One region of the Paenibacillus sp. J22R160 genome, then DNA from elsewhere that is predicted to be linked to it. Evidence: a T-box and tRNA genes for the amino acid it is inferred to sense, from the RefSeq annotation. Region 1 holds a T-box; the other holds one or more tRNA genes.
What was found. The T-box of region 1 lies ahead of leuS (leucine--tRNA ligase). A T-box ahead of a tRNA ligase gene usually reads a tRNA of that ligase, here a tRNA-Leu.
Positions count from the first base shown of each region.

Region 2: it has a tRNA-Leu gene. The T-box ahead of leuS (leucine--tRNA ligase) is inferred to sense a tRNA for this amino acid. The anticodon was not compared.

Region 1 covers NZ_JCAUAU010000010.1:162,764-183,973, reverse strand. The annotation lists gene AC58UW_RS20645 (DNA internalization-related competence protein ComEC/Rec2) at 1-2,011, opposite strand, end outside; gene AC58UW_RS20640 (deoxycytidylate deaminase) at 2,118-2,630, opposite strand; gene AC58UW_RS20635 (ComEA family DNA-binding protein) at 2,718-3,242, opposite strand; gene comER (late competence protein ComER) at 3,416-4,255, shown strand; gene leuS (leucine--tRNA ligase) at 4,268-6,727, opposite strand; T-box leader at 6,791-7,028, opposite strand; gene AC58UW_RS20620 (class I SAM-dependent DNA methyltransferase) at 7,098-7,859, opposite strand; gene AC58UW_RS20615 (CvfB family protein) at 7,861-8,754, opposite strand; gene rsfS (ribosome silencing factor) at 8,751-9,098, opposite strand; gene yqeK (bis(5'-nucleosyl)-tetraphosphatase (symmetrical) YqeK) at 9,117-9,683, opposite strand; gene AC58UW_RS20600 (nicotinate-nucleotide adenylyltransferase) at 9,673-10,260, opposite strand; gene yhbY (ribosome assembly RNA-binding protein YhbY) at 10,273-10,566, opposite strand; gene aroE (shikimate dehydrogenase) at 10,587-11,447, opposite strand; gene yqeH (ribosome biogenesis GTPase YqeH) at 11,465-12,580, opposite strand; gene AC58UW_RS20580 (YqeG family HAD IIIA-type phosphatase) at 12,589-13,083, opposite strand; gene AC58UW_RS20575 (alpha/beta hydrolase) at 13,174-13,953, opposite strand; gene AC58UW_RS20570 (transglutaminase domain-containing protein) at 14,015-16,246, opposite strand; gene AC58UW_RS20565 (DUF58 domain-containing protein) at 16,239-17,525, opposite strand; gene AC58UW_RS20560 (AAA family ATPase) at 17,530-18,489, opposite strand; gene AC58UW_RS20555 (hypothetical protein) at 19,542-19,736, shown strand; gene spoVAE (stage V sporulation protein AE) at 20,214-20,564, opposite strand; gene spoVAD (stage V sporulation protein AD) at 20,561-21,210, opposite strand, start outside.
Region 2 covers NZ_JCAUAU010000014.1:8,129-12,913, reverse strand. The annotation lists gene ade (adenine deaminase) at 39-1,832, opposite strand; tRNA gene AC58UW_RS23035 (tRNA-Leu) at 2,587-2,668, opposite strand; tRNA gene AC58UW_RS23030 (tRNA-Glu) at 2,687-2,758, opposite strand; gene corA (magnesium/cobalt transporter CorA) at 2,914-3,843, shown strand; tRNA gene AC58UW_RS23020 (tRNA-Ser) at 4,190-4,278, opposite strand; tRNA gene AC58UW_RS23015 (tRNA-Asn) at 4,286-4,361, opposite strand; gene AC58UW_RS23010 (SprT family protein) at 4,381-4,785, opposite strand, start outside.

The DNA.
Region 1 (21,210 bases):
TCCGGAACAATTTCTCTATGCCTTTATTCGGATTATAGGTACCATTGAACAGAAATTGTTTAACGGGAATTTGTTCGATTACAGCCTGAAGTCCTCCGCTGTGATCGGCATCTTCGTGGGACAACACAAGCAAATCCAACTGATGAATACCACGTTTTTTGAGCAAAGGAACAAGCAGCTTTTTCCCTACTTCATACGGATCTTTTCGTGCTTTCCACCCCTCGCCCGCCTTACTGAACGTAATGGTTCCTCCGCCATCTATAAGGATATTTCGGCCATACGGTGTTCGGATTAATATGGAGTCCCCTTGACCCACATCCATAAATTGAACAAGCCCAGTCCTCTCTAGTCGCTCAGGGGAATAGCCTATCCACAGAAGGATAAGGAATCCTCCTGCTGCAAGCCATAACCCGATTGCGTGTTTCCCGCTCTCTCTTTCTTGTAAACTCACTAACCTAATCGGGGGCTCATCCATGTTGTCACGAAACCTTTGCCGCCAAAATCCATAAATCCCAATCAGGAGCAGATAATAAAAACCGATCCATGGCAAGCTTGGGGTGGGCCAAATCTGTTTGAATACGTGCAGCTGCTGCAGCTTGTCTGTCGACCAAAATATGGCTTCGTTGAACCAAGAAATGAGCCACCCTATTCCTTTCCCTGCTGGCAAATACAGAAGTCCCGCAAGGACAGCCACAAGGCCAGCAGGAAATACAGCTAAGCTGATTACTGGAACCAGAACCGCATTAGCCAGCCAGGATAGCAAGGAAAACTGATTGAAATAGTAGATCGAAACCGGAAAGGAAACGAATTGCGAAACAAGTGTGATTGACGCCGTGTTTCTTAATACAGGGGAGGTTATCCACTCTTCTAGCAAATCAGTTACGCGCTGTACACCAAGAATAAGTCCAAGAGTGACTAGAAAAGAAAGCTGAAAGCTAACGTCCAGCAAGAAATAAGGATTCCACACCAGCATGATCCAAGCCACAATCGCCATGCTATGCAACACATCCTTCGTTACTCCTTTTCTTGCCGCGTACAGCGCCACCATAGCCATCAACCCCGCCCTAACAATGGAAGGAGAGGCCCCTGTCAGCAGAATGTAGAAGGGCAACAGCCAAAAGCATATGCGCAAATACGTTTCCTTGGTTAGCTTTAAGCGTCGCATGCCCCAGAAGCAGACGCCTAGAAACACAGCAACATTCAGCCCTGATACGGCTAAAATATGCGTCAGCCCCAGCTCCGAAAATTGCTGGAAGCGCTCTGGATCCAGATCAATGGTCAACCCGATCAGCATGCTCTTCATGAACCCCGCTTGCGGCGCGGGGAAGATCAGGTCCATGCGGCGGCTGAGGCTCTCCCGCAGCATGTCGTTCCAGCGCAGCAGCTGAACGCCGCTGAAGCCTGCAGCCGCAGGCTGCACCTGCGCCTGATCCACCCCTTTGGCCAAGAGCTGCCAATGGGTGCGGTGAAGGCGCAAATATCGGCGGTAGTCGAAGCCGCCGAAGTTGCGTGCCGGAGACGGGCTGCGCAGCGTCCCCGTAAGCGATAGGGCGTCGCCTCGGCGCCAAGCCGACGCCGCCTCCTGCTGCGCCTGCGCCAGCAAGCGCAGCGAGACCTGCACGCTTTCCCCGCCGAGCGGGAAAGCGCGGTCCTCGAAGCGGACGGACTCCGCTTCCACGGTAAAGCTGGCCCTGTCGCCGTCAACGGTGACAGGGGAACTGAATCGGCCGAGCAGCGTGACTTCGCGGCCGTCCAGGTTTTCCTGCTGCATGAGGGGCAGCAGGGCTGTGACGTTGCGCTGGTCGGTCCATTGGAAGTAGCCGTAGGCTACTCCGACCAGCAGGAGGGCGCACAGCGGCTGTCTGCCGGGCAGCCGCAGCAGCTGGATGACGACGATCGCGGCAAGCATTAGCGCGCTCGTCGTCATCGACAGCCACGGCAGCTCGCTGTAGAGCGCGAGCACATAGCCAGTTATCCACAGACAGCATCCTATAACAACTGGTCGTTTCATTTAACTGTACTCCTTCTTTCCGGCTATACAAAAAAACCTCATCCCGACAGAGCCTTGAACAGGCTGCTGCAGAAATGAGGTTCTTCCTCTTTGCCGTTTCATTGATCTAATTCACAACGTCAGACACTGTACCTGGCGGTGGCTCGTACCCTTCCATACGGCGGAAGGTGATGCCTCTGACCGACATTAACTGGATAACTTTCTCGTGATCCTTCGGATAGCCGCGATGGAAAACAATCTCGGTCACACCGCTGTTCGCGAGCATATTGGCACAAGTCCAGCAGGGTTGATCGGTGACATAGACTGTAGATCCCTCCCGATCCTCGCGATCTGTAAATAGAAGAAGATTTTGCTCGGCGTGGATGGTGCGGATACACCGCTGCTTGCGCACCACTTCCTCAACATCATCTACCACTTTCAGTTCTATTTCTTCAACAAGCATGCACCCTGCTTCTGTGCAATCAGGCACTCCCATCGGAGCGCCGTTATACGCGGTTCCGAGCAGCTTTTTCCCTTGAACGAGCACAGCTCCGACGTGCCGTCGATTGCATCTGGAGCGTGTGGAAGCCATATAGGCGATATCTAGAAAGTAAGTGTCCCAATCTTTACGTATGCTCATCGTTAGCTCCCCTTCCCATGTGTCCTATATATTCCTTTTTTCATTTCTAGTATTCTCTCATACTTCATCTCAAAATGAAAGAAAGGACTATGATGAAATTACGTAAACAAAAGGCTTCAGCTTTTCCAATATTTTATCCCCAATGCCCTTCACCTCAGCTAACTCTTCAACCTTGCTAAATCTCCCTTTTTTCATGCGGTAGTCCAGGATTGCTCTTGCTTTGCTGTCGCCTATCCCAGGCAAATCATTTAATTGCATAAGTGTTGCTGCGTTCAAATCCAATAGACCGTGAGAAGGCGAAGATAATGGACTTGGGCTTCCTTTTAGCTTCGAGGGAGACATTTCTGCAGGTTTGCTTGTAATCGGGGCATCCGGAGACGCCTCTGGGAAAGAGGTTTCAGGAATTGCGGATGCTTTTGCAGAACCAGCAGAGGCTTCCAACGCTGTTTCCTCCCCTTCCGCAATGAGAGATTCTATTTGCGCATTCACCGGTTCAAATTCCGTCTGTATCATGGATAACCGTCCCCCTGTCACAAATGGCCATACAACAAAAACGGCAAAACAAACAACCATAGAAACATACAGAAATTTTCGATATCGAAATACAGTCACGAATTCCCTCCTAACATTGAAAATAAAATTGTACAGTAAAAAAACATGCTAATCTTTCATAATGGCTGAGAAGCATGCATATACATGAAAAAGCATCCGAATGGCATCCAAAACTGACCCCGTTCTATAAATATTAATGAAAGTGACTGATTTTTTTCGGGAGGGATTACTAGATGAAAGCAGGATTCATCGGCACTGGGAGTATGGGAAGTATTCTGATTGAAGCGTTCATTCATTCTGGGGCTTTCAATCCGGAGCAAATAATTGCAGGAAATCGAACGATTCGTAAAGTCGAGCTTCTTGCGGAGACATATCCTGGGCTTCTGGTAGCCCAATCGAATAGAGAAGTCGTGCTGGAGAGCGATATTATTTTCCTCTGTGTGAAGCCTTCTGAATTTAAAAAGGTTATTGATGAAATTAAAGAGGACTTGCTTCCCTCCCAATTCATCGTATCCATCACAAGTCCTGTGCTGATCAAGCATTTGGAAAGTCTTTTGCCATCGAAAATAAGTAAAATCATTCCAAGTATTACGAACTATGTATTAAGCGGTGCTACACTCTGTATTCATGGTAATCGGATGCAGCCTGAGGATAAAGAATGGCTTGAAAATTTATTTGCCCATATCTCGTCACCGATACGGGTTTCTGAAAATTATACACGCATCTCATCCGACCTATCCAGCTGTGGTCCTGCATTTCTTGCCAATTTTGTTCAATCCTTTATCGATGCGGCTGTTGAAGTAACAGGCATCTCTCCTGAAGAAGCAACTCTGCTTGCTAGTGAGATGACACTTGGAACAGGCAAACTGCTGACAACGGGCGGTTTTAACCCTACGACCTTGCAAAAACGCGTCTCCGTGCCCGGCGGTATTACGGCCGAAGGATTGCGTATTTTGGATGAAGAGCTTTCCGGTGTTTTCTCCCGCGTTATCCGCGCTACACACGCCAAATACCAAGAAGACCTTGAGAAGACTGAGCAACAATTAACCATCAAGCAACAGTCTTCTCAATAGTCTATTTCTTGACTAGCCTACAACGATATTCACTAATTTTCCTTTTACAACAATCAATTTGCGAACGGCCTTTCCGGCGGTCGCTTCTTTGACTTTGTCAAGATCAAAGGCGATTTTCTCCATCGCAGCTTCATCGGTGTCTTTTGAAATCAGCACGCGGTCCACAATTTTGCCGTTGACCTGCACCACGATCTCAATTTCATTGTCGACGGTCCAAGCTTCGTCATAAGTCGGCCATGGTGCATACGTAATGGACTCCGTACCACCAAGCTTCTCCCACAGCTCTTCCGCCAAATGCGGCGCTAACGGAGACAACATTTGAACAAAGTTTTTCATCGCTTCGAGCGGTAACCGCTCTGTTTTGTATGCTTCATTGACGAAAATCATCATTTGGCTGATCGCTGTATTAAACCGCAGTGCTTCGAAATCCTCGGTGATTTTTTTGATGGAACGATGCCATGTTCGTTTGAACGTATCGCTTCCAACTGTTTCATCCGCGCTGATTTTGGATTGAACTTGACCGTTCTCATCCACAAACAGTCTCCACACACGGTTCAAATACCGGTAAATTCCGTCTACACCCGTTGTATTCCAAGGTTTTGTCGCTTCCAGCGGCCCCATGAACATTTCGTAAATACGCAGTGTATCCGCGCCTTGATCGCTCACGATATCATCCGGATTTACAACATTGCCGCGTGATTTACTCATTTTCTCCATGTTTTCGCCAAGAATCATTCCTTGGTTTACTAGTTTGTGGAACGGCTCCTTCGTATGAACAAATCCAAGATCATAAAGCACTTTATGCCAGAAACGGGCATACAGCAAGTGAAGTACCGCATGCTCTGCGCCGCCGATATATAGATCAACTGGCAGCCATTGCTGTTGAAGCTCCTGTGAACAGAACTCTTTATCATTACGCGGATCGATGAAGCGCAGGTAGTACCAGCAGCTGCCAGCCCATTGCGGCATCGTATTCGTTTCGCGACGGGCTTTCATACCCGTTTCCGGATCAATGGTATTCACCCATTCCGATACGTTCGCAAGCGGTGATTCCCCTGTGCCGGAAGGTTTAATTTCATCGACTTGAGGAAGCAGAAGCGGAAGCTGGTCAACCGGTACAGGCTTCATGGTGCCGTCTTCCAGGTGAAGAATCGGAATCGGCTCTCCCCAATATCTTTGACGGCTGAACAACCAGTCTCTCAAACGATACGTGACCTTACCGCGGCCTTTGCCATTCTCTTCAAGCCAAGCGATCATGTGGCTAATCCCTTGCTCAATGTTCATGCCGTCAATAGGTCCGGAATTCACATGAGCGCCATCTCCAGCGTAAGCTTCTTTCTCCACATTGCCGCCTTGTACGACTTCAATAATCGGCAGATCGAACTGTTTAGCAAACTCCCAGTCACGTTGGTCGTGTCCAGGCACAGCCATGATTGCTCCAGTACCGTAACCGCCAAGGACATAATCGGCGATCCAGATCGGCACTTTCCCGCCATTTACAGGATTAATGGCATAGGCACCTGTGAATACGCCTGTTTTGTCTTTAGCCAAATCCGTGCGCTCCAGATCGCTTTTGCGAGAAGCCTTTTCTTGATATTCCTTCACGGCAGCCGTTTGGCCGTCAGTTGTAATTTGCTCTACAAGCTCGTGCTCAGGTGCAAGTACGCAGTAAGTCGCTCCGAACAAAGTATCTGGACGTGTTGTAAATACGGTCAGGCTCTTCTCTTCATGCCCTTCAATAGCAAATTGAACTTCAGCCCCGGTCGATTTACCGATCCAGTTGCGCTGCATATCCTTAATACTCTCCGACCAGTCAAGCTCCTCCAGATCCTCAAGCAAACGCTCAGCGTATTCCGTGATTTTCAAAATCCACTGTCGCATCGGCTTACGAATTACCGGGTGGTTACCACGTTCGCTCAGACCGTCGATGACCTCTTCATTGGCAAGAACTGTTCCTAGTGCTGGACACCAGTTCACAGGTACTTCATCTACATAAGCGAGCCCTTTGTTGTACAGCTGGATAAAGATCCATTGCGTCCATTTGTAGTACTCCGGATCCGTCGTGGAAATCTCGCGATCCCAATCGTAGGAAAATCCGAGCGATTTAATTTGTCGGCGGAACGTATCGATATTTTTCTTCGTAAAATCACGAGGGTCATTCCCCGTATCCAGCGCGTATTGCTCAGCCGGAAGTCCGAACGCGTCCCAGCCCATTGGGTGGAGAACGTTGTAGCCTCTCATCCGTTTAAAACGGGAGACGATATCCGTTGCCGTATATCCTTCCGGATGTCCTACATGCAGACCGGCTCCTGAAGGGTAAGGAAACATATCCAGTGCATAAAATTTCGGCTTATCCGAGTTTTCCAACACCTTGAATGTTTTCTTGGCATCCCAATAAGCTTGCCATTTGGGCTCAATCGCTTGCGGATTGTAGCCTTGTAATTCCTTTGTTTCTTTCGTTTCCTGTGTCATGTGAAATTTCCTCCCTGTGTACGGCTATAAGCGCCAAAAAACCCCTCATCGCTAGCGGATATCGCTAGGGACGAGAGGTTAGATTCCCGTGGTACCACCCTAGTTAACACAAGGCATACTTTGCCTGTGCTCACTCTGCCCCTTAACGCGGGTGAAACGATCCGGCTAGCGCCAACGTGCGTGGCGATTCACCATCTAGCTCCAAGGCGAGTTCACTAGTCGGACATCTACCGGCTTCCACCCTTTAACCGGCTCTCTGCGAGATGCTGTGCAAGTTACTAATCCTCTTCCAAGCTTTGTGATCATCTGATTAGCTTTGATTATATGTAAAATAATGCCGTACTGTCAAGCGGCGGGGCTCCTTATGCCTTTATTTCTTCGCAATAAAGAAAGCCCTCTCTGTCAGCTTCGTTGGCTGATCCCACGTAAAGTCAGCAGCCTTATGCACTTCACGAAAGCCTGCAGCTCGCAGCATCTGCTCCAACCAATCTAGCTCATAAGCACGCTGCTCATGCGTTTCATCAATGCGCCGGAATAGTTCCTTGCCGCCTTCCTCTTTGACAAAGATGGTCAAATCGTGCTGAATTTGAACTCTTTCCTCATCCAACTCGCTTGTCCAAATGTAGGCTACATCATCTTCGTTCAGGAAAAAGGGCTGAGACTCCGCATAAGCAAACAGCTGCCCTGGCGTATGCACATCAAACAGGAATAAACCGCCGGGCTTAAGCCCTTCATAGGTTTGACGAAAGGCATCTGCGATATCCTCTTCCTCTAGCAAATAGTTCAGACTATCACAGAAAGATAGTGCGGCATCAACCGGCTCGCCCAGCTCCCACTCCCGCAAATCCTGCTGAAACAAGCGAACAGCTCCGCTGCGCGCAAGCTGAGGATGTTCCCCTGCTTTTTGTTCAGCAACAGCCAGCATGTCCTCCGACAAATCAATTCCTGTCATGAGATAACCTTCCAACGCCAGCGGAATCGTCAAATTGCCAGTACCGCAGCCGAGATCAACAATCGAAGCCGGCTTCACGCCAAACCGGTCAAAGCTTTCTTTGACGAAACGAAGCCAATCCTCGTAAGGCATGCTGTTCATTAGACGGTCATACGTATAGGCGAATTTCTCATAGCTCATCTTAACTAGGATTCTCCTCTTTTTTCAGATAGGTCCAATCTTCCTCCTGATAAATGAGCCCGTCTTTCATCAGCTTGCCTAGCGCACGCTTAAATGCCGCTTTACTTAGGCCAAACCGCTCCTTAATCATATCGGCAGACGTTTTGTCTGAAAATGGCATCGCATTTCCAGGACGCGTCTCAAGAACACTAAGAATTTTCTCCGCGTCTTCATCCATGCCTTTTTCCTTTGGCTGCCTCATGGACAAGTTCACACGGCCGTCCTCTTCGCGAACAAACGCGACTCGCACTTCAACTAGCTCACCTACACGAAGCAAACGTGTTCTCTCCGTAGGAGCGATAAGCCCGATGACGCCGAAACCGAGAACGCCAGCCTCGCAAATAACGAAAGTTCCCATCTGCAGCGGTCTGTACACACGGGCTTTCACCCAGCGGTTGCTCCAGCTTGAAGGAGCGCGCACACAAAGTGGAGCCAGATCGTCTTCCAGAGCCAGCTTTGCAATTAAGCGGCCTTGACGGTCGTGAGCTAACGTTGCAAACACCTTGTCCCCTACTTGAGGCCGCAATTCCTCCAATTCCGGCACATGACGGTAAGGAAGAAGCAAGTTACGGCCCAACCCCATCTCTAGAAAATAACCAAATCTCGGGTGAATATCGACAACTTCGAGTAGCCCCACTTCGCCCATCTGGATTAGCGGACGTTTCATGGTAGCCATCAGCCTGTCCTGCGTATCATGGAATAAAAAGGCTTCCACGTGCTCACCGGGTTTGATCTTGCCCACAATTTCCGCATACGGTAAAAGTACATCCTGATAGCCGTCGCTCAGGAAATAACCGTTTGGCGGAACTTCCCTCGCTACCTCAAGGGTAACGAGGGATCCTGCTTCCAGTCTCATACGCGCTCCACAACTTTGGCATCGGACCAAAGTCTTTCGATGTTATAGTATTCGCGATCATCGCGGTGGAAAACGTGCAGAACAACATCTCCTAAATCAAGCAGAACCCATCTTGCCGTATCAATACCTTCGTAGCCTCTGATCGTGACGCCGTACTCATGCGCTTTCTTTCTAGCCTCGCTAGCAATCGCTTGTACTTGTGTTTCTGAATTTCCGTGGCAAATGACGAAATAATCCGCAATCAAGGAGATACCTTGCAAATTAAGAGTGACAACGTCCGCCGCTTTTTTATCCTCAGCCGCCTCAACGACAAATGCTAAAATTTCCTCTGGGTTTTTACTCATTCAATCAACCTCCATAAGTTAGGTGTTTATTTGTTGAATCAAATCATTCCGTGTCAAAATGGTAAGCGGATAAATTCGTTTTCCTTTTTCAATTAAAAAGCGAATCGTAGAATCAAAACCGGCAACTAGCGCCTTCTCCAAGCTGGTATTGGCCTCTTCGCGGATGAGCTCAACACCGGGAAATTCACGGCCTGGCTCCATATAATCCGCTAAACATACAATTTTGTCGAGCAGCGTCATCCGTTCACGTCCTGAGGTATGATACCGAATAGCATCTAGTACCTCCTCATCCTGAATACCAAATTGCGACTGGGCAATAAACGCACCAGCATGAGAATGCCAAAGCTCCTTATCAAACTCCAATAAATCCTGCGGCAATCCATTCTCGCGAATAATCTTAGCTTGCTCTTGCACAGGCCAATACTTGCAATAGTCATGTAAAATAGCTGCAAGATCAGCTTTGACAGGATCTCCGCCGAATCGATTCGCAAGGATGACGCTTGTTTCCATGACACCAAGTGTATGGAGCCAGCGTCTCTCTGGCATTTGTTCTTTTACCGCAGCGATTAGCTTCTCACGCTTCATACAATCGGTTCACCTCCATGTAACCGTTCACGACTTCTGGAACGAGGTACCGGACAGAACGTTTCTGCCCTCGTTCCTCACGAATAGCCGTGGATGAAATTTCCACAAGCGGCATAGGGACAATGGTAACTCGCGAGCGGATGTTTGCCGACATATGCGCCATATCCAGTTCGTAGCCAGGTCTGGCTAAACCGATAAAACGAATATGCCGCACGATGTCATCGATGCGATGCCACTGCGGCAAATATTGAACCATATCTGCACCAATAATATAAGCAAATTCTGTAGCGGGATATTCTTTGCACAGCAATTCAATCGTATCGATACTATAAGATACGCCGCCTTTGCTAATTTCGATATCAATCGGACGAAAAAAAGGATTCCCCTCCGCAGCAAGGCAAACCATCTCCCAGCGCTGCTGGGTAGTGGCCTTCGGCGCATTGGACTTATGCGGCGGCACATTAGCCGGCATCAGCCACACTTCGTCTAATCCTGCTTCCACCCTCGCCCGCTCCGCTGCGATCAAATGACCGGTATGGATCGGGTCAAAGGTTCCACCCATAATTCCGACAAGCATGCTTACACCTCTTTAGCTCGGCAGTTCAATCTTTTTCTTGTCACGCGATTCTTTGTAAAGCACGACGATTTTACCGATCACTTGTACGAGCTCTGCACCAGACTTCTCGGACAATTCAGTGCCTACTTCAGCACGATCTTCTCCGCTGTTGTTCAGCACTGTAATTTTGATCAACTCACGAACTTCCAGCGCTTCTTGGATATGACGGATTAAGTGTTCGTTCACGCCGCCTTTCCCTACTTGGAAAATTGGATCTACATGGTGCGCTAGCGAGCGCAAATAACGTTTCTGTTTGCCTGTTAACATTGATGTCCCTCTATTCATTCTTATTCAGCTAACGACTGTTCTACCACCTGTCTCATCGCCGCAACGGGCGCAGGCTGACCAGTCCAGTATTCAAAAGCAAAAGCACCTTGATAAATAAACATACCTAATCCGCCATGAATGCGGGCTCCCAGGGCTTCAGCCTCTCGTAGGAACCTTGTAATTCGCGGATTATAGATCAAATCACTAACGAGATGATGTTCTCTTAAAAGTTCAACCGGCATTGGAAGCTCATCCGTGTGTGGATGCATACCTGCCGAGGTTGTATTCAGAACGAAGTCCACTTCATCAACGACATTCGAAATCTCATCAAGCCCAAGACCGATCGTCCTCGTGAAAGCACGGATTGTCTCCGCCAGCTCCAAAGCGCGCTCTTTGGTTCGGTTGGCGATATAAATACAGCCTGCTCCCTCTTTGGCGAGCGCATAGGCAACACCTCTAGCGGCTCCGCCTGCTCCGAGTACAAGAACGCTTTTCCCCAACAATTCGATGCCAGTTTCTTCTTTGAGCGACCGTACGTAGCCGATGCCGTCCGTATTGTAACCGATGAGCTTGCCGTCTTCATTCACGATCGTATTCACCGCGCCAACGACCCGAGCTCCCTCGTCAATTTCGTCCAGATATTGCATAACTTCTACTTTATGTGGAATCGTTACATTAATCCCCCGATACCCCAGTGCCCGAATCCCCCGAACCGCATCTCCAAGTTCGTCAGGCCGCACATGAAAAGCAGCATAAACCGCGTTAATGTCTGCCTCTTGAAAAGCACGATTCAGCATGATGGGAGAACGGGAATGCCGAATCGGATCTCCGAAAACCCCATATAGAATCGTATGACTGTCAATCGCCCGGCTCTTCTCCATGGTTTCCTCTGGTCCCCCTATATCAATGACTCGCGTACGATAACCTTGATTCCCTTCGGTGCATGAACGGCAAGCTGTGAACCAGCTAGGCTGTTCACTTTGATCCAACCTAAACCGGAGATGAGCACATCCATTTGTTTCCCCTTTGGAATGTTAAACCCATGCTTCACAAGCGGAGGCAACTCGTCCAAGTCCGCTTCATTCGGAGGTGCAAGCATGACGCCTTTGTGATCTGCGTACAGATCATCTGCCCGCTCCAACTTCGTGCGATGTATTTGGATCGCGTTGGACGTGTAGCATGTGAACGACTGGTGTTCACCTTTAATAAAATCAAACCGAGCTAGCGCACCAAAAAACAACGTTTGTTCTTCATTCAACTGAAAGACAACCGGTTTGAGCGGCTTATCTGGCATGATACGGGCCAAATCACGTTTCTTCACAACCTCGGTTAGACGATGCAAGTGTACAATCCCCGGCGTATCTACAATAAATCGGCCATCATCAAGCGGGATTTTGACCAAATCCAGCGTCGTGCCCGGGTACTGGGATGTCGTCAGCTCCGCTTCCAAATCGCTGTAATCGCTGATTAAACGGTTAATAAGCGTCGATTTGCCGACATTGGTAGCACCGACAACATACACATCCATGTCGCCGCGGTGTTCCTGCACGGCTGTAATCACGCGATCGAAGCCAATGTTCTTCTTCGCACTGCAGAGCACAATGTCAACAACCTTAAGGTTGGCCTCTTTGGCTCTACGCTGCACCCAGTTAATGATCTTATTGGCATTTGTCACTTTCGGCAGCAAGTCAATCTTGTTGACGACAAGCAGCACCGGATTCGTGCCGACAAAACGACCCAAACTGCTGATCATACTGCCTTCAAAATCAAAAATGTCCACAATCTTCACAACTAGCGCCTTGGTTTGACCGACATGTCCCAGCAATTTCAGGAAGTCGTCCTGCTGCAGCGTGATACTCGAAGATTCGTTATAATGCTTGATCCGGTAACAGCGCTGACAAATAACCGGTTCCTTTTGCAGCGCTTCTGACGGAATAAATCCGAGCTTGCTTTTGTCTTCTGTTTGCAGCAATACGCCGCATCCCGCACAATGATTAATCGTTTCTATACTCATGAAACCTCCTAATTCTTCATCCTGGTATTCGCCCATTTCTCAATCCGCCGGTTAATTCGCGTGAAGAAACCTTCGTCATTAATGGAAATCGGATTTACCAGAATCGTGTAAAGCCCCATTCGATTGCCGCCAAGCACATCCGTCAGCATTTGATCGCCTATGACCGCTGTTTGTCTCGCATTCGTACCAAGCAGCTTCATAGCTCTGTGAAATGAAACGTTCCATGGTTTCTTGGCTCTGTGAATGAAAGGAATGCCTAACGGCTCCGCAAAGGCGGATACGCGCCCATGATTGTTATTGGACACGATGACGACCTTGAAGCCCATCTTCTGCAATCGGTTCAACCACTCTATTAACTCTGGAGTCGCATGCGGATCGCGCGCGCCAACGAGTGTGTTATCGAGATCGGTAATGATACCGCGAACACCAAATCCCCATAGATGATTGGCATCAATATCATAGATTGTATGCACGGACTGTCTGGGTACGAGCTTTTTCAGCAAACCATTTCCCTCCACTGCTTCCTCGACATATACGAGAAACTATACCATAGTGACCCGTTTGTTGCAAAAAGAAAAGAACATATTTTCCCACTAGGTACGGGCTGGGAGCGGCAGCCAGTTTAGGACATTTTGAATTTTACGGTCCCAATAGCCCCACTCATGTTCTCCAGGCTCTTCCTCATAGGTCAAGTCTAGACCCAATTCCCTGCAATAATTGCGGAACCGGATATTTTCTTCAAATAGGAAATCTTCCGTACCGCAGCACTGATATAAGCTAGGCTTCGGTCCCTTGCTAGCATTCACCTGGTCTGCCAGGTAGAACAAATCATTCTTACTGCCTTTAATAGTCGTCACATCACCATAAATCAACTTGAAATCACCTGGAAAGTTTAATGCTCGATGCGAAATATCTACGGCTCCAGATAAGCTGGCAGCCGCCGCAAATCGGTCTGGATGTGTAAGAGCCAACTTTATCGCGCCATATCCGCCCATCGACAAGCCCGCAGCATAATTCAATTCTCGTTCCTCTGCCAATGGGAAAAAGGATCTAGCAATTGCCGGCAGTTCCTCGCTAATGAACGTCCAGTACTTCGGTCCTGCCGCCATATCTGTATAAAAGCTGCGATTAACAGCCGGCATGACAACGGCTATCCCTAGCTTCGCTGCGTACCGCTCGATGGACGTTCTTCGCATCCAAATGGTGTGATCGTCTGATAAACCATGCAGTAAGTACAGTGTGGGATGCTTTGTTGTTCCGTAGCTTGCTGAGGCCATCCCGATCTGATTTTGAGCAGGCTGAGGTAATATAACATACATGGAAGCCGAAACACCCAGGGAATCTGAATAAAAGTGACAGTCGATAAAAGCCATTTGAATATGCTCCTCTCATAGGGAAAACCACCCCCCGGGAAGGGGGAGTGGCTCTCTTTGCCTATTTCATTTGTTCTTTTAATTTCGTAATCGATTGACTCACAGTTTGATAATCGGTTTCGGTAGAAACACTTTGACTGTATTTTGCTCGTTCAAACAGCTCTAGTACTGTTTCCAGATCTTTTTTCATCCACTTGCTTTGGCTTGACCACCGAGCCGTCGCTTCTCTCATCGTTTCATGCTCTAATCTTGTATAGCCCTTACGCCGGCTCATCCGCAGAAGCTTCTCGAATTCCACAATAATTTTCTGATTAAAATTAACGGCTTTCAATTGCTTTCTGTGTTTGCGCCATGTCCGCCAGTAATTGCTCTTGAGCACGAACAGGACGCCAGCAGCGATCACTAGAGCAGCACCAACACCGCTTAACGTCAACCATAACCAGCTTAAGCTTGGAGCTTGCTCAGCTTCTTCAGGCAGTGTAACCGGATCGCTCTCCGTGGAGAGATCAACAGGCGGTGGCGTCTCTTCTGGAAACACATTCGGAAGCGCAAAACCGGAAGTTGGCTCAAAAGGTATCCAGCCGAAGCCTTCAAAATACACTTCAACCCAGGAATGAGCATCCGAATTCCGGACTGTATAAGTGCCGGCAGCGTCAGCATCGATGTCTTCACCCAACTGACTCAAAATACCAAGTTCACGCATCTGCTCAGAGGCTGGTGAAGTTCCTGACGAGTAGCCCTTAACCCAACGGGTCGGAAGCCCGATTGAACGAGTTAGCACGGCCATCGACGTGGAATAATAATCACAGTACCCCTGTTTGATTTCGAACAAGAAACGATCTACAAAATCTTTGCTCTTCCCTTTGCTTTCGTCCGGTGTGTTCGTATACGGGTAATGCTCAGACAAATAAGCCTCAATCAGCTTGGCCTTATCATAAGGATTAGTCGCTGATTTGGTGATGTCAATCGCAAGTTGTTTGACACGTTCCGGAAGATCCGCTGGTATTTGCAAATACTCCGCCCATTCCGGTTTGTTCGTATAATCACTCTTCACCTCGCGCAGTTGCGCTACATCCAAAATCGGCTCCTGAGTAATAATGGCATACTCTTTGGGGTAACTCGTTCTGCCTGTATAGCGCAGCTCCGATTGCCGAGGCGACCATAGAATTCGCTGGACCTGATTCTCACCTTGATTCACTTCCACCAGACGCTGGATGGCATAACCACCGAAGAGAACCGGAAAGACATCCTCTCTCTGCATGACAACGGTTTGTGTGACTTCCTGCGTTTTCAAAAGTGAGAGATCAAACTTTGGATCAAGAGACAGTGTATTCAGATTAACCCGATTCATTGGAAGCTTTTTCTCATTCGGACTAAGCTCCCATCCTTTTCCATTATATTGCGCTCTCGTTTCGCCACGGAAATATGTGCGTTTGCTCGTTTCTACTGTCATTACAGGTGTGTAATCAAATTGAAATCCTCCGCCTAGCCGACTGTCATCCCTGCTGTAGCCCGATGAAGTATCAGCGGTAGACGCTGTGACACTGACTCCTTTTCCTAATAGAGGTACGGTTTCTCCCCTACTCACTTTGTAAGCCGTATAAGGATCAGTTAGAACCGGTTCTACAGTAGGAGCCAGTATCCCAACAAGCGTAATAACACCCACGATCAGCCCAACTGGAAGCAGAAGCGATGAGGGATAATCGGTAATCGTCTCCCAAATAACAGGTGCGCGTTTCTTCAGCTTGGCGAAGTGACGAACCATCAGCAGCGAAAATCCGCAGAAGATAACCATTGCTACTTGCGGCCATAGGAAAATTGTGCTGAAGGAATCTCGTACAGCAAAAAACAAAATACTGACAGCAATGAGTACGAAGACCCGAAGCCTTGATTTCACTGACCACATGGCAAACAAATAAGTGAGCCAAGCAATTAAGCTAAACCAAATGTACGGCTCTAACTGACCTGCGTTTAATGCGATCCATCGGAGTGCGCCTTTCCAAGTCGTCACTTGTACAGCAACGAAATGGTAACCCATCCCAATGACGTGAAGAGCAATAACCAATCCAAACTGAATGAGTATGCGCCAGAAGCGGCGAAGATGCGGAATCAGATAGGTAACCGCCACTAGGCTTAATGTTCCTGTGACAAAAACGACTGTTTCAGGGAGCCATAAGCCGTCTTCCTTCATAATCCAAATCACAAATTGATACAGAAAAATACCTGTAAGAAGGGCACTTAGGCGCTGCTCCCAATCGGTAAAAACAATTCTTTTCCAGAATGAGCTAAGCATAACGTTTCGCCCCTCCCAACAGGTTAGGCAAGTCCGTTAATTGACTAACCTCATACCCCATATAACCTTGTGAGCGAATCGCCTTAACCCAATCGTCCTTGGCGCTCTCCTGAACCGCACCCTGCAGTTTGAAGGCATGCGAAGGTTCCGCATGAATCCACATATGGCAGGGATTCATTTGAAGATGCTCGAGCTGCGTCAGCACCTGCATCATGACAGATCCCTTTTGCGGGGAAATAAGCACAAAGAAGCAGCCAGCGGGCAGTTCCCGCGCATGTTCTTTTAATATTTGCTGCAGTGAGTGAAAGCCGTCAGCTTCAACCCCGACCAAATGTTTTAAAATATGTTTGTGGTGATTTTGACTTTGTTTCGGTTCAAAATAGGTGGATTCTTTCCCGATCGATAGCAATCCCAGCGCTAAGTCGCGGCCGGACCCATAGCGGAACAAGGATGCCGCCACAGAGACAGCAAGCTCAAATTCAGCAGCGTCACCATAGGCACGAGCCGTCCGGTCCAATAAAATGATCGTTTTGGGCAGTGACTCCCGTTCGAACTCCTTAGACTTCCAAGTCCCCGTCTTCGCTGTTGCATTCCAGTGAATGCGGGATAAGCGATCACCATAAATATATTCACGGACACCGTTAATTTGCGTTGTTTCCCGGTGCGCCCTTGTCGTCGTGGAATGATGCTGCATGCCTTTGAGCATTTGATGAAATTGCGCCCATTCCCGAATGGCCACGGTTTGTGGATACACCGTAATCGATTGCTGCAGTTCTAAGCGGCCCTTGTGCTGAAAGAAGCCAAAGATATCCTCGGTCAGACACTCCGTATCACCAAACCGGTAATACCCCCTTCGCAGTGGAGGCGTGCTGTACAGCAGTTCCCCTCTTCGCTTCCAATCGGGGATCAATGAGCCTTCAAAGATGGTTTCTTCTCCGCTCTGACGAATGAACTGATCTTTGATGATCATATAAGGAATCGGCCAAAAACCAGGAATTTGCACACCGATGCCGATTTGCAGCGATTGACCCGCTTCAAGCTGTGCGTCCTGCCCTGGAATGGAGAGCTTTCTCGTTCCTTGAGCACGCCTGATGCCGCTCCAGTTGCCCGATAGCAAATAGATCGACAAAAGGGTGATGATAATGAAAAGCATGGAGGCCAGCTTGCCTCCTTGAAACAGCATGAAGAATAAGCTAGCTGTGAAGCAGCCGATCAGTAGCCATAAAGGAGCCGGAAACCGGGGACGTTCCCCGAATCGTTTGAATACCGGTCGAGTCATAGGCTCACTTCTCCAATCGAACCGGCACGCGAACCTGCTCGAAAATCGAACCGAGCACGGAGTTAACGGTAGCTCCATCCATGCGTGCTTCGGAATGAAGAATCATGCGGTGACCGAGCACAAAAGGCGCAAGGTATTTGATGTCATCCGGAATGACATAATCTCTGCCTTTCAGGAAAGCAAACGCCTTGGACGCTAGCACTAATGAAAGCGTGGCTCGCGGACTTGCGCCCAGAAATACAGCCTGATGCTCACGCGTTTTTCTGGAGATACTGACTAAATAATCCGAGACTGCGTCATCCATATGTACATTGCGTGCCTGCTCTTGGGCTGCTAATACTTCGGAAGTATCCATCACCGCATGCAAGGCTTCCATCGGATGTGCCTTGCTTTGCGAAGCAATCATCTGTTTCTCGGCAGCTTCACTCGGATAACCTAAGCTAAGCTTAATCATGAAACGGTCAAGCTGTGCTTCTGGCAGGATGTAAGTGCCTTCGAAATCAATTGGGTTTTGAGTGGCCAGCATGAGAAAAGGAGATGGCAGCTCATGAATATCGCCGTCTACCGTGATATGCTGCTCTTCCATCGCTTCTAGTAGAGCCGACTGAGTTTTGGTCGTTGCGCGATTGATTTCATCGACAAGCAAAATATTCGTCATAATCGGACCTGAACGAAACAGGAATTTTTCTTCTTTAGGATGATATATAGAAACACCTGTAATGTCGGAAGGCAATAAATCGGGATTGCACTGAATGCGACGGAATTGGCCGTCGATGGAACGAGCGAGAGCCTTAATCAGCACGGTCTTGCCCGTACCTGGCACATCTTCGAGCAACACATGACCGCCGGCCAGCATTGCAGTCAAAAGTAATTCAATCTCAGCGCTCTTGCCGAGAATGCATGATTCTAAATTTGTTTTCAGTCTAGTTAAAACTTCTACATGATGATGGGTGGCAGTTTCCATGACTTAATCCTCCTTAGAGTTTTCGTAAGAAAACTTACTTCGTAAGCACTGCTGAGTTTTCGTAAGAAAACTTACTTCGTAAGCGCTGATGGTTATCATTTGAAAACTTACGTCGTAAGCATGGGCTTAGTTTTCGTAAGCGTTTGCTGCATGACATGTAAACCTCATCTTATCACGACCGTCAGGCCAAAAAATCGCCAAAATGACCGTAATTCTTAAAATAGAAGAGAAAAGTGCGTAAATCCAGTTTACAGCAAAGTTTTTCGTCCGTATACTTGTAATTCCTCTAAATTTATTTGTTAAAATTACCCATGTGAATTTGGCCCTTCGATAAGAGTTTGAGCGGTGTTTGGAAAAGGTAAAAAAGCGGGTGTCCCATAAGCATGAATCATTGAATTGTCGGACACCCGAAGGAGCTTCTCCCGCTATTCCATTCCCTGCCATCAATCAGCGCAGATTAACGGTGGATTTTCCATCTAACACAGCCGAACCGCCTAAATGACGCGCCAACCTGTAACTGGGCACAAAAGTAGCTTGATTACTTGTCATTAACGCCGATTCCTCCTGCTACTTCTCCGCTGCTGATCCACTTTTGCCCAAGTAGCTGGAATATCTACCTCTAATATCGGCGGATCTAGCGGTTTTCGTCCAGCTACAGCCGATTTAGATGGAGTTTCTACCGCTACTCCATTCCCTGCCAACAATCAGCGCAGATTAACGGTAGATTTTCCATCTAACTCAGCCGAACCGCCTAAATGACGCGCCAACCTGTAACTGGGCACAGGAGTAGCTTGATGAATTGTCATTAACGCCGATTCCTCCTGCTACTTCTCCGCTGCTGCACCACTTTCTCACAATTAGCTCCAGTATCTACCGCTAATTTCGATGGATCTACCGGTTTTCATTCAGCTACCCCTGATTTAGATGGAGCTTCTCAGGCTGTCGAGAAAGTGCCCTTTTTTGGTTTGATAGAAATGGTGTCATTTATAAAAAAAGTTGGTGCTCAGATCGTTTTAAATTGATTTTTCTTTTTAAAAGGAGAGATCCAGCACATGAAAATCAAACTGACGAAAACTCCACGAGACTTTCTCGAAAGCCTGATGGTCAATTCGTGTGTAACGGCCCATTCATTGCCGTACTATAACCAAACGCAGCATGCTAAAAGTATTCCGTTCAGAGTAGCTTTGGTTGAACTTTGCGAATACGTGGGGCGGGGATGTTGTGGCGGGCGCCGCGAGTTTGGATAGGGGAGTGGAGACGTATGTCTCGTGCCATACAAGTCCTGCAAAAAGTGCAGCAAATTTGGCGGAAGTCACAGATTTAGACTTATATCCTGCAAAAAATGCAGCTAAATTGGTGATTTCTGCGTATGTCGGGTAAAAAGCAATGAATGACATGTACTTTTTACATGTTTATCGCCAGAAACGGCAAAAGTGAGATCATTTGCTGTACGTTTTGCAGTTTGTCGGGTTGGAAGGGACACCGTTGGCGCGAGCGAGACTCTCACAAGACGCATTAAGCTTGTTTTGCAACGTTAACTTCTACCGGAGGCTCATTTGCCTATCGCTTGTTCTTGTACAATGGGAACTACAGGGCGCTATTAAGCCAAGTAGGCTGATTGCAAGGTCGGGAGTGGGATCCAATATGGATTAAATAGATGCCGAAAAGGACTATTCATCAGGTCATTCCTGACCTTCTGAAACAGCCCCTCTTTGTAGATCTTTCTATCCCTTTGGTTTAACAAACACAGCGGCAATAAACGAGAAAATAATCGCTGCCGAGACACCCGCGCTGGTTACTTTGAAGATCCCGGTTATGATCCCAATGTAGCCATCCTTGTGCAGCTCTTCCAGAGCTCCATGCACCAGGGCGTTACCAAAGCTAGTAATCGGTACGGTCGCTCCCGCACCGGCAAATTCAATGAATGGGTCGTACAAATTGCAACCGTCTGCGATAGCCCCAAGAACGACGAGCGTACTCATCGTATGTGCTGGCGTCAGCTTCCCAACGTCCATTAAGAGCTGTCCGAAGACACAGATAGCGCCGCCAATGACAAAAGCCCAAAAAAAGTTCATGCGTACAACCCTCCAGACTCGATAGATACTGCATGCGCGATACACGGGATGCTTTCCCCTTGCTGGAAGGAGAGCGGAGACAGCAACGCGCCTGTAGCAACAACCAGAATGCGTTTCAGCTCTCCTTTCTTCATGCGCTTGAGGAGATGCCCATATGTGACCGTTGCAGAACAACCGCAGCCGCTGCCTCCTGCCTGCACATTCTGCTTATCCCGCTGATAGATCATTAAACCGCAATCGTCATACGTCGTTTGTTCGATCGGAACCTTGTGCTTCTCAAATAGTTCACGTGCAATTTCGGAACCGACCGCAGCAAGATCCCCGGTTACAATGAGGTCGTAATACCCCGGCTCACGGCCCAAATCGCGGAAGTGAGCTTGAATCGTATCCACCGCAGCCGGAGCCATCGCTGCGCCCATATTGAAAGGGTCGGTGATGCCCATATCCACGACCCTCCCGATCGTTGCCGATGTGATGACGGGACCATCCCCCGTCTTCCCAAGCACTGCCACCCCAGCGCCAGTCACTGTATATTGCGCTGTCGGCGGCTTCTGCGATCCGTATTCCGTCGGATAGCGGAACTGCTTCTCGACCGTGCAGTTGTGGCTGCAGGTGCCTGCCATCGCATAATTGGCAGCGCCTGAAT
Region 2 (4,785 bases), on a different contig from region 1:
GGAAAAAAAGAAGGTGCCCCAAGGAGCACCTTCTAGTCTTAAACCAGTTCCACATCAATCAACTTAAACTGTGTCACATCGACAATTCCACGGTTTGAAATCCGAATCTCAGGAATAACAGGCAGTGCTATCAATGAGAATGTCATAAACGGTGCGTTCAACGGGCAGCCAATTTGCTTCCATGCTCCTTCGAGCTGAGCAACCTCTTCAACGACTTCAAGCAAAGTCTTATCGGACATAAGGCCTGCAATCGTTAACGGAACTTGAGCCAGCACGCGGCCATTCTCAACGACAATTGTGCCGCCTCCCAATTTGGCAAGTTCATTAGCGGCAAAAGCCATATCCTGTTCATCAATGCCCATAACTATTAAATTGTGGCTGTCATGCGCTACGGTTGACGCTACTGCGCCGGATTTCAGTTGAAAGCCGCTTGAGAAACCAAGTGAAATTTCACCGGTGCCGCGGTGCCGCTCAATACAAGCAAGACGAACAACATCCTGTTGGATATCCGGTTGAATAATTCCTTGCTCGACACTTAGCGTGGCTGTCATTTTCGCTGTTCTTGCACTATTTTCAATTACCTGTACGACATTGACACTTGTTCGCTCTTCTTTACCGCGGCTCTTAAGCTGAAAGTCCTCTGCTGTGAGCTCTCGCTTCACATTCATGGAGCTGCAAATATGCGCCGGATATATATAAGTAGGGAATTCCTCGACAAGCTTGCCTTGGTCAAAGATAACCTTTCCATCCGTAATGACAGTTACAGGCTCAACCTTTTGCAAATCATCGAGTAATAAAATGTCTGCGCATTTACCTGGCGTAAGGCTGCCTAGGTCTTTATCCAGGTTAAAGTAACGCGCCACATTGATGGTAACCATTTGAATCGCGGTGACAGGATCAACGCCCTCTTCAATCGCTCGGCGCACCACATGGTTGAGATGCCCTTTCTCCACCAGTGTTTGCGGACTAACGTCATCCGTGACGAGGGAGATGTTAGATGTGTTTACTTTATCTTCGGTCACCACCTTGATGACCTCTTTGACATCATGCCAAGCGGAGCCTTCGCGAATCATCAGATGCATGCCCATACGGACTTTATGCAGTCCTTGCTCGCGCGTAACCGTTTCGTGATCGGAGGTCACGCCAGACGCAATATAGGCTTGCAGCATACGGTCATCCTCACTCGGGAAATGGCCCGTTACTGCTTTGCCGCTGTTAATCGTCGCTTCGATTTCCCCGCACATTTTCGGATCTCCGTACACGACACCAGGAAAATTCATCACTTCACCAAGACCGATCACATTATCCCACTGCAGTCCCTCTTCAATATCTTTCACTTCCAAGCTTGCACCCGCATCTTCCAAATCTGTTGTCGCAGGTACGCAGGACGGGAAGGTCGTGAATACTTTGAGCGGCAGCTGCTGCCCCTCTTCATGCATCAGCCTAACCCCTTCTGCCCCAAACACATTGGCAATCTCGTGCGGGTCCATGAAAATCCCCGTTGTTCCTTTGGGTAGAGCCGCTTTGGCAAACTCTGTAACAGAAAGCATGGTACTTTCAACATGCATATGTCCGTCTAGGAACCCAGGAGCTATGTATCTCCCTGCAGCGTCGATAACAACCGTTTGATCACCAATCGTGTGGTCTGCATGCCCGACAAATGCCACTCGTCCCTCTGCTACTGCGACATCCATGTGCGCAATTAATTCCCCTGAATACACATTGACCAATATGCCATTTTTAATGACAAGGTCAGCAAAAGCATTACCCATGGCGACTTTTGCCAACTTTCCGCTCACTTCAACTAATTTGTTTCTTTTATATGGAGTCATGTTCGTATTCTCCCTTTATGAATTTCAATTACTATTATAGCCCATTTAGATGGCAACCCAAAGCTGAGAAAGTAGAAAAAGACTACTCCTGCATGGCCTGCAGAGCATAGTCTTTGGTGGAAATTATAGGCAAATTAAGCGCCATTGCTTGTATTTGTGTTAATTACTTGTTGTGTTTTTCTTTGCGTAATGCATCTGTTCAGTATGCTCGCAATGAGCTCAAGCTGCTCAATGCTGGCAACTTTTAAAAAATATCGCATAACTCTGCGAACTTGTAAGTTTTGATAGGTTGTTTTCACGGAACTCACCCTTCTCTTTTCAACTAGTTTGGTCCTATTGTACTAGAATGGTTGAGCTTTAGCTGTCAGAAGCTGTCGAAGTAATTCTAAAGAATAATTAAGCCTGAGGCAGGTTGGTGCTCAACTAGCTCAACTAGAGAGCGGTGCTCGCCTGTCAAAATTTGATTACATGGAAGATTCTACTGTTAATTTCTTCGTTTGGTTGCTTTTAAAATCGAATAACTGGAATTTCTGTTGTTAATTTCTTTACATTTGTCCTCATTCGCCTGTCTGGCGCCGAAATAGATGGAGTTTTTCCAGTTAAATGCCTTGCTTCCCATCTCAGCTTACAATTAGCAGGAGAAACTCCCTTTAATCCGTTACTCAGAGGATACTGTTAATTCCTTAAACAAAAAAGAACCTCCTACTTTCACTTTAACAAGTGAATTTGGAGGTTCTTCTCTCTATACTTGGGATGCGGTCGGAGGGATTTGAACCCTCACGCCTTGTGAGCGCCACCCCCTCAAGATGGTGTGTCTGCCGTTCCACCACGACCGCATAAGAGGATATAAAAACTGACCCGTAGGGGACTCGAACCCCTGTTACCTCCGTGAAAGGGAGGTGTCTTAACCACTTGACCAACGGGCCGCGAATGTCGGTAAGCTTGTGCAGCCCATTTTGACGACAATTGTTATTATAAAGGATCAAATCTCAATTGACAAGTGCAAAATCTGGAACGCTTCCGGACAAATATGGTATGCTGAAACCAATTCAACCTAACCGAGGTGTTTGGTCTGTCATCCATGCTCATTTATGAATCTACACATGCAACCGTCCACGAGGAAGAGGTGCGCGTTCCAGCCTCCAATGAAGTCGTTTGGGTGCGAATGGAGAACCCCTCGCCAGATGAAGTCAAACATGTTCTTGGCGATGTATTCAAGTGCCACCCGCTCCTTGTCGAGGATGCCATCAAGCTAAATCAACGACCGAAGATGGATACGTATAAAGATCATATCTTCCTGACCTTCTTTGCCGTATCCGAGGGGCTGGAGCCCCAGGAAATTGCGATTGTGATCGGCTCTAATTTTGTTATTACCGTGTACAAAGACAAGCTTCCTTTCATCGATCAGCTCTACTTCACATGCCAAGAAGTGCCTGAACGAATCAGCCATCCAGGCGCAATTTTGCATGCCATCCTAGATCGCTGTGTCGACGATTATACCGTCATCGTGGAACATCTGGACGATCGTCTGGACACGATGGAACAGTCCGTGTATCTAAATCCAGCGATTCGCATCGCACAGGATATTTTCCAGCTGAAAAGAACCATGCATCAGCTTCGTCGCGTCATTGTCGATGAACGAATTACCTTAGCGGCAATTGCGCACCACTCCTTCCCCTATACGCGTGAAGAAGATGATGTTTACTTCCTGGATATCATGGATCATATCTCGCGCGTCGTAGATTCGTTAGATATTTTTCGTGAATCGCTGACTGGGCTGCTCGAGCTTCAAATGAGCATGAAATCAGATCGCATGAACGAAATTATGAAAACTTTAACGGTTTTCAGTTCGATTTTTCTGCCGCTCACCTTCATTGTCGGTGTCTACGGCATGAATTTCAAAATCATTCCTGAGCTAAACTGGGACTATGGCTACCTGTATGTCTGGATTCTGATGATTGGCATCGGCTTCTTGATGTGGTACTTTTTCAAACGCAAACATTGGTTCTAACTATTAGGAAAAACGAAAGGAATCTTTAGCAACCGACCAAGTATGCCTCCTAGACTACTAAGCGGAACTACAGGACGCTATTTATGAGAAAAGCGATGGTTGGGATGCTGAAGAGGAACTACAGGATCTTATTTCAGCAAAATTGGTGCCTTTTCCCCCTAAAAAGTCGAAATAGCGTCCCACAGTTCCCTCTCACATGCAATAATGGCTAATTTCGCTGAAATAGAGCCCTCGTGTTCCCTTATCCGCGAAGCGAGGCACATAACTGGATAAGCCCTATCATTTTCTTCAAAAAAATAAGCCCAGACGGCGTAATCGCCATCTGAGCTTATTTCCAAAATCCATACGGAGAGAGAGGGATTCGAACCCTCGCACCGCTTACGCAGTCTAACCCCTTAGCAGAGGGTCCCCTTATAGCCACTTGGGTATCTCTCCAAAGATATGGCTCCCCGAACAGGACTCGAACCTGTGACAACTCGATTAACAGTCGAGTGCTCTACCAACTGAGCTATCAGGGAATGAATAAGTTTAATTTTATTATGAAGGCGCAGGTAAGTCAAGTGTATACGATTTCAATTTTCCCTTACACTTTCCACAGGCGTACTTGCGGACATCTACTTTTCGCTTTCGGAAATACTCTGTTTTGCAATTAACGCATTCCAGTCGATATTTATAGGCCCTTTTCTGACGTGCCTGCGGCAGCGATTGACAGAAGCGAGAACCTCCAACCTGCGCGAGCAGCGACTTGAAATCATTATCGCGATGCTTATAGCCCCGTTTTAATATATGTAAATGATAATGGCAAAGTTCATGCTTAATGATTTTCTCTATTTCCTCTCGGCCAAACGTTTCCCACTGCATCCAAGAGATTTCAATATCATGGGATTTGGTAAAATAGCGCCCTCCCGTCGATCTCAATCTTCGGTTAAAACGCGCCTGATG